DNA from 3 places in the Mesorhizobium sp. CO1-1-8 genome. Region 3 is predicted to be linked to each of the others. Evidence: predicted binding sites of a transcription regulator. Region 3 holds the regulator's gene; each other region holds the start of a gene.
What was found. Region 3 encodes PhoB, which activates phosphate uptake and scavenging genes when phosphate is short. Its sites were predicted from a motif close to TGTCATNNANCTGTCAT; they were not measured.

Region 1 (4,187 bases), 150 kb from region 3:
AGCTTCGAAATAACGGTAGGTGTCCTTGCCTTCGGTCTTGGCCCGGTAGAGTGCCGTATCGGCGTGGGTTATGAGGCTGGGCTGGTTTTCGGCATCCGATGGATAAAGCGCAATGCCGATGCTGGCCGACACCAGGCCGCCGCCGACAGAAAGCCGGTTTTCCTCGCGCATGGCGGTCAGCACCGCGTCGGCGATACGGCCTGCCTCCAACGGGTCCGTCAGGTTCGGGGCAATGATGGCGAACTCATCGCCGCCCAGTCGCGCCACCATCTGTCCTTGGCGAAGGATGCCGGTAACGCAGTGCGCAACCTTCTGCAGCATGGCGTCGCCAGCGCCGTGCCCATACAGGTCGTTGACCTCCTTGAACCGGTCGAGATCAAGCAGCAGAAGCGCGAGCTGGCCGCCTTTCCTGGTCCGGCCCATCGCAGCAATTTCCATCTCCAGCCGGCCGGAAAAGCTGCGGCGATTGGCCAGTCCGGTCAATGGATCGAAATGGGCAAGCCGCAGGATCTCCTGTTCCGCCTTCTTGCGCTCGCGAATGTCGCGAACCGCGACTACGTTGTGCGGTTTGCCACAGTAGTCAATGCTCCTGGCGATCAACTCGACGGGAATGCTCGTGCCATCGCGGCCGCTCAATTCGGCCTCCTGCGGCTGTTCGCCGAAGCCGGACATGTCGGATCCGAAGAGATCGCCAAGCTGCATTCCGTTCAGCGTCGCTGTTGCGATGCCCGTCAGTGTCGCAATGCTGTCATTGGCACTGATGATGCGGTTGCCGTCGCAGACGATCAGCCCCTCCACGGCGGCATTGGCCAGGCCGTGCATGCGGTCGACCTCGAGCTTCTGGCGACGGAAGCGCAAATCGATCCACAGCGCCGATGCCGACAGAACCAGGATCACGAGTGTGGCGGCGGCGGCCGCGAAAGCCTGCGAGGTCGGCTCGATCGTGTATTCGGATATGACGATCGAGGGATCGGGGAAGATCGAGACGGCACCCATACCGATGAAATGCAAGGTGCAGATCGCCAGCGTCAGCAGCACCGCGCCGCCGGATGTCGCCTTCAAGGAGGGGCGGCGCTGCACGACACGCAGCGCCAGCGCCGCGAGCGTCACGCCAGCCAGCAGGGAAACGGCGACAAGCAACAGGTTCCACTCGATGCGGCCCTGGACCTCGAACGCCGCCATGCCGATGTAGTGCATCGCCGCGATACCGCCGCCCAGCACGGCGCCGCCGACGAGATGATAATCGAACTCGTCCCGCAAGGTGGCGATCCACATGCCGGCTGCCGTCAAAGTGACCGAAGCAGCGAGCGAAAGCGCGGAGAGTGCGGGATCATAGGCACTGGGTATGCCCGGTGTGAATGCGAGCATGGCGATGAAGTGCGTTGCCCAGATGCCGAAACCGGTCGAAGTGGCCGCGATCATCAGCCAGGCAAGCCGGTTCCGATCTGTGGAGCGGCTTATGTGATGAAGCAGGTTGACGGCAGAGAAGCAGGAAATTCCGCAGATCAGCGCGGCGAGTGCGACCAGTCTCAGATCGTGCTCGTTGACGATACAATTGTAGACCGTCAGCATTTTATTTCACCTGATCTATTGGAAATAAACAGGGCAGCAGGATTGAGTAGCGCTTTGCCGTTGAGGGATCGATAAAGTCGCATGCAACTCTGACGTGTCTCTTCGGGTTGCAGCGGCTGCAATCGGGGCTGACACGCCGAAAGTCAGTTTGGCAGTCCCGACGGTGGTTCCTGGCGCGCTTGTTGTCCCGCCAAGCCGGCTAACCGCATCGCTTTCCGTGCCTCCAAGCGGAGGCGAGCGTTGCGTGAGGTAAAGGGTGAAGTTCGTCGATCTGCAACAAAACCGTTGTCTGATTGTCATGAGCGACACATATTGCCTTCGCGGGAGTGCCCCCTTTCGCCAATGACAAACGGGAGATGAAACATGAAGTCCTTCGGCTTCGCGGCCGGTGTTGCCGCCACCTTTATGCTGCTTTCCTCAACCTCCGCTTTTGCTGTCACGCAGATCAGCTGGTGGCACGCCATGACCGGCGCCAATGCTGAAGTTGTCGACAAGATCTCCAAAGATTTCAATGCCAGCCAGAGCGACTATGAGCTCGTTCCGGTGTTCAAAGGCACGTATCCCGAGACGCTGAATGCCGGCATTGCCGCCTACCGCGCGGGCCAGGCCCCAGACATTATCCAGGTGTTCGACGTCGGCACGGGCGTGATGATGGCAGCCGAAGGCGCAATCAAGCCGGCAGCCGATGTGTTGACCAGCGCAGGAATGACCTTCGACAAGAGCCAGTATCTGCCAGGCATAGTCGGCTATTATTCGAAGCCGGACGGCACCATGCTCTCCTTCCCCTACAACTCCTCCTCGCCGATCCTTTATTACAACAAGGATATCTTCAAGAAGGCTGGCCTCGACGTCGACAGCCCACCCAAGACCTGGAATGAGGTGTGGGAAGATGCCAAGAAGATCAAGGCGAGCGGCGCCGCCGCTTGCGGCTACACCTCGACCTGGCTGACCTGGATCCATCTGGAGAATTTCGCGGCGTGGAATGACGTGTCATGGGCCACCCAGCAGAACGGTCTGGCCGGCGGCGATGTCGAGCTCAAGATCAATGCGCCGATTTTCGTCAACCATTTCCAGGCGCTCGCAGACCTCGCCAAGGACGGCACCTTCAAATATGGCGGCCGCACCTCCGAAGCCAAGCAGATCTTCCTTGCGGGCGAATGCGGGATCATGACTGAATCCTCCGGCGGACTTGGCGATATCGTCAAGTCCGGCATGAATTACGGCATCGGCCAATTGCCCTATGACAGCGACGCCAAGGGCGCGCCGCAGAACACGACGCCGGGCGGCGCCAGCCTGTGGGTTTTCGCAGACAAATCCGACGAGGAATACAAGGGCGTCGCGGCCTTCTTCGCCTACTTGTCGAAGACCGACGTGCAGGAATACCTGCACCAGAAGTCGGGTTATCTGCCGGTAACGCTGGCGGCTTATGAAGCGACCAAGAAATCCGGTTTCTATGACAAGAACATCGGTCGCGAGACACCGATCCTGCAGATGACGGGTAAGGCGCCGACCGACAATTCGAAGGGCGTACGTCTGCCGAACCTGCCGCAGGTGCGCGATATCCAGAACGAGGAGTTCGAGAAGATGCTCGCCGGCCAGCAAACCGCGCAGCAGGCGCTCGACAATGCGGTTACGCGTGGCAATGCCGCAATCAAGGAAGCGCTGGGGAATTAGAGCGAGCGCAGGTCCTTGCTCTACGGCGTACCCACCTGTCCTGCCAGGCATCTCCCCTCGGCGAGGGGAGTTTTGCCGTGCCTTGCGATTTCGCCAATGGTCGATGATGCCGAATCCGAAACGCTCATCAAAGCCATCTTGGCGGAGAGGGGTGCCGCATGGTGCCGCCCGCCTCATCACCTCGGAGTGGCTCCGTGACCCCTCGCGTCGTGTTTCCCAACAAGGTCCTTCCCTACCTGCTGGTGGCGCCGCAACTGGCCATCACGCTCGTTTTTTTCTACTGGCCGGCCGGTCAGGCGTTCTACCAATCCATGCTCAGGCAGGATCCGTTCGGGCTGAGGACCAAGTTCGTCTGGTTCGCCAATTTCAGGAAAGTGCTTGCCGATCCGGCCTACCTAAACTCGATCAAGGTCACGGTGGTGTTTTCCCTTGCGACCGCTATCGTCGCCATGTGCGTGGCGCTGCTGCTTGCGGTCATGGCGGAGAAGGTGGTGCGCGGCAAAGGTCTTTACCGCACGCTCTTGATCTGGCCCTACGCGGTGGCGCCGGCGATTGCCGGTATGCTGTGGCTGTTCCTCTTCAACCCGTCGATCGGGTCGCTGGCCTACATGCTGAGGAGTTTCGGCATCGCCTGGGATCCACTGCTCAACGGCACCCACGCCATGATCCTGCTGGTGTCCGCCGCTGCCTGGAAGCAGATCAGCTACAATTTCCTGTTCTTCGTCGCCGGCCTGCAGGCGGTACCGAAAGCCTTGATCGAGGCGGCGGCCATGGACGGCGCCGGCGAGACCAAGCGATTCTGGACCATCGTCTTCCCGCTGCTTGCGCCGACGACCTTCTTCCTGCTGGTCGTCAACACCGTCTATGCCCTGTTCGACACGTTCGGCATCGTCCATGCCGTCACCGGGGGCGGTCCGGGCAAGACGACTGAGACACTGGTC
Region 2 (4,187 bases), on a different contig from region 3:
AGAACATGGCGGTTCCGGTATTCAAGTTCATTTCCGATACCAAGATCCTTATCGGTTGAGGCAGGGGATATTTCGATGAGCGAGGGACACTCGACCTATACGCCCAAAACCGGTCTCGGACGCTGGTTCGACGCCCGCATGCCGCTGCCGCGGCTGGTCTATGACAGCTTCGTTGCCTATCCGGTGCCGCGCAACCTCAACTATGCATGGACCTTTGGCGGCATCCTTTCGATCATGCTGGTGGCGCAGATCCTGACCGGCATCGTGCTGGCCATGCATTACACGGCCGACACCAATCTGGCCTTCGGGTCGGTCGAGAAGATCATGCGCGACGTGAATTCGGGCTGGCTGCTGCGCTACATGCATTCGAACGGCGCCTCGTTCTTCTTCGTCGCCGTCTACATCCACATCTTCCGTGGCCTCTATTACGGCTCCTACAAGGCGCCGCGCGAGCTGTTGTGGATCCTTGGCTGCATCATCTATCTCCTGATGATGGCGACCGGCTTCATGGGTTACGTGCTGCCATGGGGCCAGATGAGCTTCTGGGGCGCCACCGTCATCACCGGCTTCTTCAGCGCCATTCCGCTGGTCGGCGACTGGATCCAGCAGCTGCTGCTCGGCGGCTTTGCCGTCGACAACCCGACGCTCAACCGTTTCTTTGCGCTGCACTATCTGTTGCCGTTCATGATTGCCGGCGTCGTCGTTTTGCACATCTGGGCGCTGCATGTCGTCGGCCAGTCGAACCCGACCGGCATCGAGGTCAAGTCGAAGACCGACACCGTCGCCTTCACCCCCTACGCGACCATCAAGGACGCGTTCGGCATGATCGTGTTCCTGTTCTTCTTCGCTTATTTCGTCTTCTACCTGCCGAACTATCTCGGCCATCCCGACAACTACATCGTCGCCAACCCGCTGAAGACGCCGGCCCACATCGTGCCCGAATGGTACTTCCTGCCGTTCTACGCGATCCTGCGCGCCATCACCTTCAATGTCGGGCCGATCAACTCCAAGCTCGGCGGCGTGCTATGCATGTTCGGCGCCATCGTCATGTTGTTCCTGGTGCCGTGGCTCGACACTTCGAAGGTGCGCTCGGCGGTTTACCGGCCCTGGTACAAGCTGTTCTTCTGGCTGTTCGTGGCCGATGCCATCCTGCTTGGCTGGCTGGGCTCGCAGCCGGCCGAAGGCAGCTATGTGTTCATGGCGCAGATGGCGACATTGTTCTACTTCGCCTTCTTCCTGATCGCGCTGCCGGTGCTCGGACTGATCGAGACGCCGCGACGGCTGCCGAACTCGATCACCGAGGCGGTGCTCGAGAAGAACAAGGGCGGCAGCGGACATCCGGCGGGCGCTACGGCGGCTCCGGAAACCAAAGGCTGAGCGGGTAGAGAATCTAAGGGGATTTGGCATGAAAAAGATTCTCACCTCGCTGGCGCTGATCGGCCTTGTGGCCGTCGCCGCTGGGGCCGCGGGCACTCGGGCGATCGCCGCCGAAGAGGCACACAATGTGGCCAATCCGACGCATTTCCCGATCGACGAGCCGAAGGAAATGGACTGGAGTTTTACCGGCCCATTCGGCACTTACGACAAAGCGCAGCTGCAGCGCGGCCTCAAGGTCTACAAGGAAGTCTGCTCGGCCTGCCATTCGATGAATCTGGTGGCGTTCCGCACGTTGTCGGACCTCGGCTATTCCGATGCGCAGATCAAGACGCTGTCGGCCGAGTACACGATCCACGACGGCCCCAACGATGCCGGCGACATGTTCGACCGTCCCGGCAAGCCGTCCGACCACTTCCCGCCGCCCTTTGCCAATGAGGAAGCCGCCGCTGCCTCCAATGGCGGTGCTGCTCCGCCCGACATGTCACTGCTGGCCAAGGCACGCGGTGTCGAACGCGGCTTTCCGCAGTTCGTCTTCGATATCTTCACCCAGTACGATGCGGGCGGCCCCGACTATATACACTCGCTGCTGACCGGCTACGACCAGACGCCGCCGGCCGGCATGGTGATCCCGGAAGGCACCCACTACAATCCGTACTTCATGTCCGGCGTGTCGCTGAAAATGCCCAAGCCGCTCTCCGACGGCCAGGTGACCTATGATGACGGCGCGCCGCAGACCGTCGACCAGTATTCCCGCGACGTCTCCGCCTTCCTGGCGTGGGCGGCCGAGCCGCATATGGAAGACCGCAAGAAGACCGGTTTTCGCGTTCTGGTGTTCCTGCTTTTGTTCGGCGCGCTGGTCTATCTCACCAAGCGCAAGGTGTGGGAAGGCGTGGCGCATTGAGCCACACAATCAAGTGATCGAAAAGGGCGCCGAGAGGCGCCCTTTTGCATTTCCGGAGGCCTGTCGTGTCACATGGCCGTCACCGCATCCGGCGATCCTGTGCTGCTCTCATCAAAGGATCGCACCCATGAAAAGATACGCATCGCTCGCGGCAGGCCTGTTGCTGCTCATCGTCGGCTCGGCCGCGCAAGCGGAAGACGCCCAGCCCTTCGTCACCAACAAGGACGTCGACCTGACGATGATCCTGCCGCCGCCGCCGGCAAATGATTCGGCGCAGACCAAGGCCGAACTCGGCGAAGTGCTGACGCTGCAGGTCACGCGGACCCCAGAGATGGTCGCCAGCGCCGTCGCCGACGCCGAGGAGAATGTCTGGCGCTTTGCCAACGTCATGGGGCCGAAATTCAACAAGGAAACGCTGCCGAAATTCAGCGCCTTCTTCGATCGCGTCGTGGCCACCGAAGGCGCCGTCGTCGATCCGGCCAAGGATGTCTGGAAGCGCCCGCGCCCGCACCAGCTCAGCGACCTCGTCAAGCCGGCGGTCAAGCTGTCGAGCTCCGGTTCCTGGCCGTCCGGACACGCCACCGTCGGCACCATGATGGGCATCATCCTGTCCGACATGGTCCCGGAAAAGCGCGCCGAGATCATGGCGCGTGCGGCTGAATACGCCCACAATCGTGAAGTCGGCGGCATCCACTACGCGTCCGACGTCGAGATGGGCAAGATTTCCGGCAGCGTGATTGCCGCAGTCCTGCTCAACCGGGACGACTTCAAGGCCGAGTATGAAGTGGCCCGGGCCGAGCTTCGCTCCGATCTCGGCATGTAATCTTCTTCAGTCGAATTTAGACGGGAAGGGGCGCCTCAGGCGCTCCCTTCTCGTTTAGGCAGTGCTTGAGCGGAGGTTCGGTAATTAGTCCGTTGGCATAGCGGCATCAGCTTGATATTCGACGCATCGAACGGTGGCGGGGAAACCTGTCCCGCCACGGCCTTTGGAATTCGATGATGCGGCTCAGCGACTGTCACAATTTTTCCGATTTCCGCCGCATGGCGCAGCAGCGGCTGCCCGGGCCGATCTTCAATTACATCGACGGCGCGGCCGACGATGAGGTCACCTATCGCCGCAACACCGAAAGCTTCGAGACCTGCGACCTGGTTCCCAACGTGCTGCGCGGGGTGAGCGAGGTCGACATGTCGGTGACGGTCATGGGCCAGAAGCTGGCGATGCCGTTCTATTGCTCGCCGACCGCCTTGCAGCGCTTGTTCCACCATCAGGGCGAGCGCGCGGTCGCCAAGGCCGCCGCCAAATACGGCACCATGTTCGGCGTCTCCTCGCTTGGCACCGTCAGCCTCGAGGAGGCGCGCAGCATCAGCAGCAGCCCGCAGGTCTACCAGTTCTATTTCCATCGGGATCGCGGTCTTAATCGGGCGATGATGCAGCGGGCAAAGGCGGTCGGCGTCGAGGTGATGATGCTGACCGTCGACAGCATCACCGGAGGAAACCGCGAACGCGATAAACGCACCGGCTTTGCCATTCCCTTCAAGCTCAATCTCGCCGGAATGGCACAGTTCGCGCTCAAGCCGGCATGGGCGATCAACTATTTCACGCATGAGGGGTTCAAGCTGCCGCAACTCGACGAGCACGTCGACATGGGCGGCGGCACGATGTCGATCAGCCGCTACTTCACCGAGATGCTCGACCCGTCGATGACGTGGGACGACGTCGCCGAGATGGTCAAGCTTTGGGCGGGTCCATTCTGCCTCAAGGGCGTCATGTCGGTGGAGGATGCAAGACGCGCCGTCGACATCGGCTGCAGCGGCATCGTACTGTCGAACCATGGCGGCCGGCAGCTTGATGGCTCGCGGGCGGCGTTCGACCAGCTTGCCGAGATCGTCGATGCCGTTGGCGACAGGA
Region 3 (4,187 bases):
GACGCCTTTCGATCCGGCCACCGCGCTGCCCGTGCAGATCTATATGTGGGCGAACGAGGCCGAACGCGCTTTCGTCGAGCGCATGTCGGGCGCCATCATCATCCTGCTCGTCTTCCTCATGGCCATGAACATCACCGCGATCGTGCTTCGGCGTCGGTTCGAGCGGCGCTGGTAGAAAAAAGGCATCTTGGTATGAACATCATGACCGAACAGTCTCTTGAAAACGCAGTGGGCGACAAGATGAAGTCGAACGAAGTGATCAAAATGCGCGGCGACAAGGTCGGCGTGTTCTACGGCGAGAAGCAGGCGCTGTTCGATGTCAATCTCGACGTCCGCCTGAATCAGGTGACGGCGCTGATCGGCCCCTCCGGCTGCGGCAAGTCCACCTTCCTGCGCTGCCTCAACCGCATGAACGACACCATCGATTCGGCACGGGTAACCGGCAAGATAACCCTCGACGAAGAAGACATCTACGACAAGAACATCGATGTCGTCGAACTCAGGGCGCGCGTCGGCATGGTGTTCCAGAAACCCAATCCGTTCCCAAAGTCGATCTACGAGAACGTCGCCTATGGTCCGCGCATCCATGGATTGGCCAAGCGCAAAGCCGACATGGATCAGATCGTCGAGTCGAGCTTGAAGAAGGCGGCAATCTGGAACGAGGTCAAGGACCGTTTGCAGGAACCTGGCACGGGTCTTTCCGGTGGCCAGCAGCAGCGTCTGTGCATTGCACGCGCCATCGCCGTGTCACCCGAGGTGATCCTGATGGACGAACCGTGTTCGGCACTCGACCCGATCGCCACCGCTCGCGTTGAGGAACTGATCGACGAACTGCGTCAGAACTATACGATCGTCATCGTCACCCATTCGATGCAGCAGGCGGCGCGCGTGTCGCAGCGCACCGCGATGTTCCATCTAGGCTATCTGGTCGAGGAGGGCGCCACCGACAAGATGTTCACCACCCCCGACGACAAACGCACCCAGGACTACATCACCGGCCGGTTCGGCTGAGCTCAGGCATATGAGGGACGAAGATCATGGGTGAACATACCGTCGCATCTTTCGATGAGGATCTGGAGCAGATTAGCCAGCTGATCCGCGACATGGGCGATCTCGCCCGCTCGATGGTCAGTGGCTCGACCAGGGCTTTGCTCAATTCGGACAATGCGCTGGCGCAGCGGGTGGTTTCCGACGACGCCATCATGGATGCACGCCAGCGCGAGCTGGACGATCGCGCCATCACGCTGATCGCCAAGCGCCAGCCAATGGCCAACGACCTGCGTGCGGTGGTCGGTTCGATCCGCATGGCCGGCGACCTCGAACGCATCGGTGATCTTGCCAAGAACATCGCCAAGCGAGTCGGCACTGTCGGGCTGAGCGTCACGCCGCACGACCTGTCGCATTCGATCGACGGGATGGCGCAGCTGGTGCTGATCCAGGTGCAGGGGGTCGTCGACGAGTATGCCGCCGCTGACCCGGCAGCGCTTGCCACGCTCAGAAACAATGACGAACGCATCGACGTCAAATACACCTCGGTGTTCCGCGAGCTGTTGACCTACATGATGGAAGATCCCCGCAATATCACGGCGTGCACGCACCTGTTGTTCTGCGCCAAGAACCTCGAGCGGATAGGCGATCACGTGACCAACATCGCCGAGAATGCCTATTATGTTTTGACCGGCACGCAGTTGCCAGCCAATCGTCCGAAGCAGGACGAGACGGCAATGTCCTCGCCAGCGGCATGACAGGGGTGACCAGCCGATGATCGCACCACGCATCATGGTGGTGGAGGATGAGGAGCCGCTAGGCGTGCTGCTCCGCTACAATCTTGAATCCGAAGGTTACCAGGTCGAGGTGGTGACGCGCGGCGACGAGGCCGAAATCCGGCTGCAGGAGAACGTTCCCGACCTTCTGGTGCTCGACTGGATGGTGCCGGCGGTTTCCGGCATCGAACTCTGCCGGCGCCTGCGAATGCGTCCCGAGACCGAGCGGCTGCCGATCATCATGCTGACCGCGCGAGGCGAGGAAAGCGACCGCGTGCGCGGCCTGTCGACCGGTGCCGACGATTATCTGGTCAAGCCTTTCTCGACGCCGGAATTCATGGCCAGGGTCAAGGCGCTGCTGCGCCGGGCCAAGCCGGAAGTGCTGTCCAGCGTGCTCAAGGTCGGCGACATCGTGCTCGATCGCGAGTCGCATCGTGTCTATCGCAAGAAGAGCGAGATCCGGCTCGGGCCGACGGAATTCCGCCTGCTTGAATTCATGATGCGCCATCCAGGCCGCGTGTTCTCGCGCAGCCAGCTGCTCGACAATGTCTGGGGCGAGACGATCTACATCGACGAGCGCACAGTCGATGTGCATGTCGGCCGGCTGCGCAAGGCGGTCAACAATGGCCGCATGCCGGACGTCATCCGCACGATCCGTGGGGCCGGATACGCGATCCGCGAGGATTAGAGCTAATTCCGCCCCGACATCATCGGGACCAGGTGAGAACTCCTTTGTGAAGGGTTCTCACCTGAGCGTTTCATCATCGTTTCACGGAAACGCAGAGCCGCCCTATCTCTTTGTTTTGATGCAACTCCGGAGGGAAAGCCGTTTCTCGCTTTTCCTAGAATTGCTCTGGGCAACAGCTCACGGTCAGGTCCTGCGATGGCCGGGAAGCCCAACGCAACTTCGGACAGGTGCCGATCAGAATTTGTAGGCGATGCCGATGCGAACCTCATGGGTCTTGAGTTCGATGTCCAATGGAGGTGCATCCTGCAGGTCGAATGTCTTGGATCCAAAATCGGCATGGCGGTACTCAGCCCGGAGGATCATGTTGTCGGTAAAGGCGTATTCCGTGCCGACGCCGAGCGTCCAGCCGGTATAAGTCGTGTCGAAATCGTCATCGGCTCCGACGAGCCTTTGATTTACGTCGGCGAAGGCGACACCACCGGCAATATAGGGCAGCCACCGGTCGGTTGCGTATCCGAGGCGCGCGCGGATCGCACCAGTCCGACTTATCTCCTGGACTACGGGGTAGTCGGCAGGCCAGGGAACCCCCGCCGAATTGTATACGAGAGCATCATCGTCAGCCCCACTCCAGGCTATGTCGGCATCGATGCCCAAGACGACGTTGTTGCCGAATTGGTGGTTCGCACCGACATACAAACCTCCCATGAGACCGGCAGGCTTGGGATTGGCATGATCGTCATCCCCGGTGAAGCGGCCGTCTCCCCAAGCATATCCTGCCAGGACGCCACCATATCCGCCTGTCCAGTTGAAACCGATCGGGGGAGCCGCCGGCATATCCGGAGAGGCTGCATGGGCGGGCCAGAACCCCGCTGATAGGACCAAGCCCGCCGAGATTGCAAAGATGCGCATAAGAAGTACCCGCCCGGCCAGCGCCACTAGCTATTGTTATGCCTCTTGGCATCCGTGCCTTTCCAGCCGCCGAGCATGTCGAATGCTTCCAGGCCGTCTGGCCGTGGGGTACGACGCGATGGTAAGCCGGTTAATGTAAGGCGCGCCCATGCCTTGCTGATTGCCCGTCCCAGATGCGATGAATTCGGGTGGCCCGGCTTGTCCGCTTCACCAATCTGCTGCATCTGAATTGCCTCGCCTGACATGTTGGGTGCCCTTTGCGGTGTGCGCTCCATTGCGCATTACTGGAAGCATGTCTGGCCGGCCTTCGTGGCCGGCAGTGCTTCAGCTCACACCTTGAAATATCTGTCCGCGAAGTCGATTGTGCTGTCACTGTCCCGGGCGAGGTTGGCGGGCACATTGGGACGCTCGGTCACCAAGATGAGACGCACAATCAAGGTGCGGGATCACCTTCGCTTCTTCTTGTTTCGAGGTCGGCTTCGCAGCTCACCGCCAGCCATAGCCAGAACCAATCCTTGCTGATTGCCGAGCGGAACGCCCTGCGCAACGGACTCAGGCGCGGACGGAGGCGAGCCAGCCTTCGACGACCGCTCCTCCGTTTCCGTTGCCCTGTTTCAGCAAGGTCTCATACGTTGCCATCCGCATTGAATCCTTGGCGAGAGCGCGGACAGAACTCGGGCTGATCTGATATCGCTTCTGGAAGGCGCGGCTGAAGTGCGCCTCGCTGCGAAACCCGTGGTTACGGGCAATGGCCGCTATCTTGTGATCTGGCGCTGATCGTAGAATGCTCTGCAAGCTCACTCTTAGCCGTTCAGCGAGCATCCAGC

Region 1: a site for PhoB is predicted at 1,856-1,872, ahead of ugpB (sn-glycerol-3-phosphate ABC transporter substrate-binding protein UgpB). Genes of this name have one in related genera too.
Region 2: a site for PhoB is predicted at 2,345-2,361, ahead of LB558_RS30790 (acid phosphatase). Genes of this name have one in related genera too.

What each region holds. Positions count from the first base shown of each region.
Region 1 covers NZ_JAIUGZ010000008.1:224,111-228,297, forward strand. Annotated here, with positions in the region: gene LB558_RS18215 (EAL domain-containing protein) at 1-1,572, opposite strand, end outside; gene ugpB (sn-glycerol-3-phosphate ABC transporter substrate-binding protein UgpB) at 1,936-3,246, shown strand; gene ugpA (sn-glycerol-3-phosphate ABC transporter permease UgpA) at 3,405-4,187, shown strand, end outside.
Region 2 covers NZ_JAIUGZ010000025.1:9,033-13,219, reverse strand. Annotated here, with positions in the region: gene petA (ubiquinol-cytochrome c reductase iron-sulfur subunit) at 1-59, shown strand, start outside; gene LB558_RS30800 (cytochrome b) at 76-1,377, shown strand; gene LB558_RS30795 (cytochrome c1) at 1,406-2,278, shown strand; gene LB558_RS30790 (acid phosphatase) at 2,406-3,101, shown strand; gene LB558_RS30785 (alpha-hydroxy acid oxidase) at 3,278-4,187, shown strand, end outside.
Region 3 covers NZ_JAIUGZ010000008.1:69,128-73,314, forward strand. Annotated here, with positions in the region: gene pstA (phosphate ABC transporter permease PstA) at 1-175, shown strand, start outside; gene pstB (phosphate ABC transporter ATP-binding protein PstB) at 193-1,011, shown strand; gene phoU (phosphate signaling complex protein PhoU) at 1,038-1,745, shown strand; gene phoB (phosphate regulon transcriptional regulator PhoB) at 1,762-2,451, shown strand; gene LB558_RS17450 (outer membrane protein) at 2,686-3,360, opposite strand; gene LB558_RS17455 (AraC family transcriptional regulator) at 3,913-4,187, opposite strand, start outside.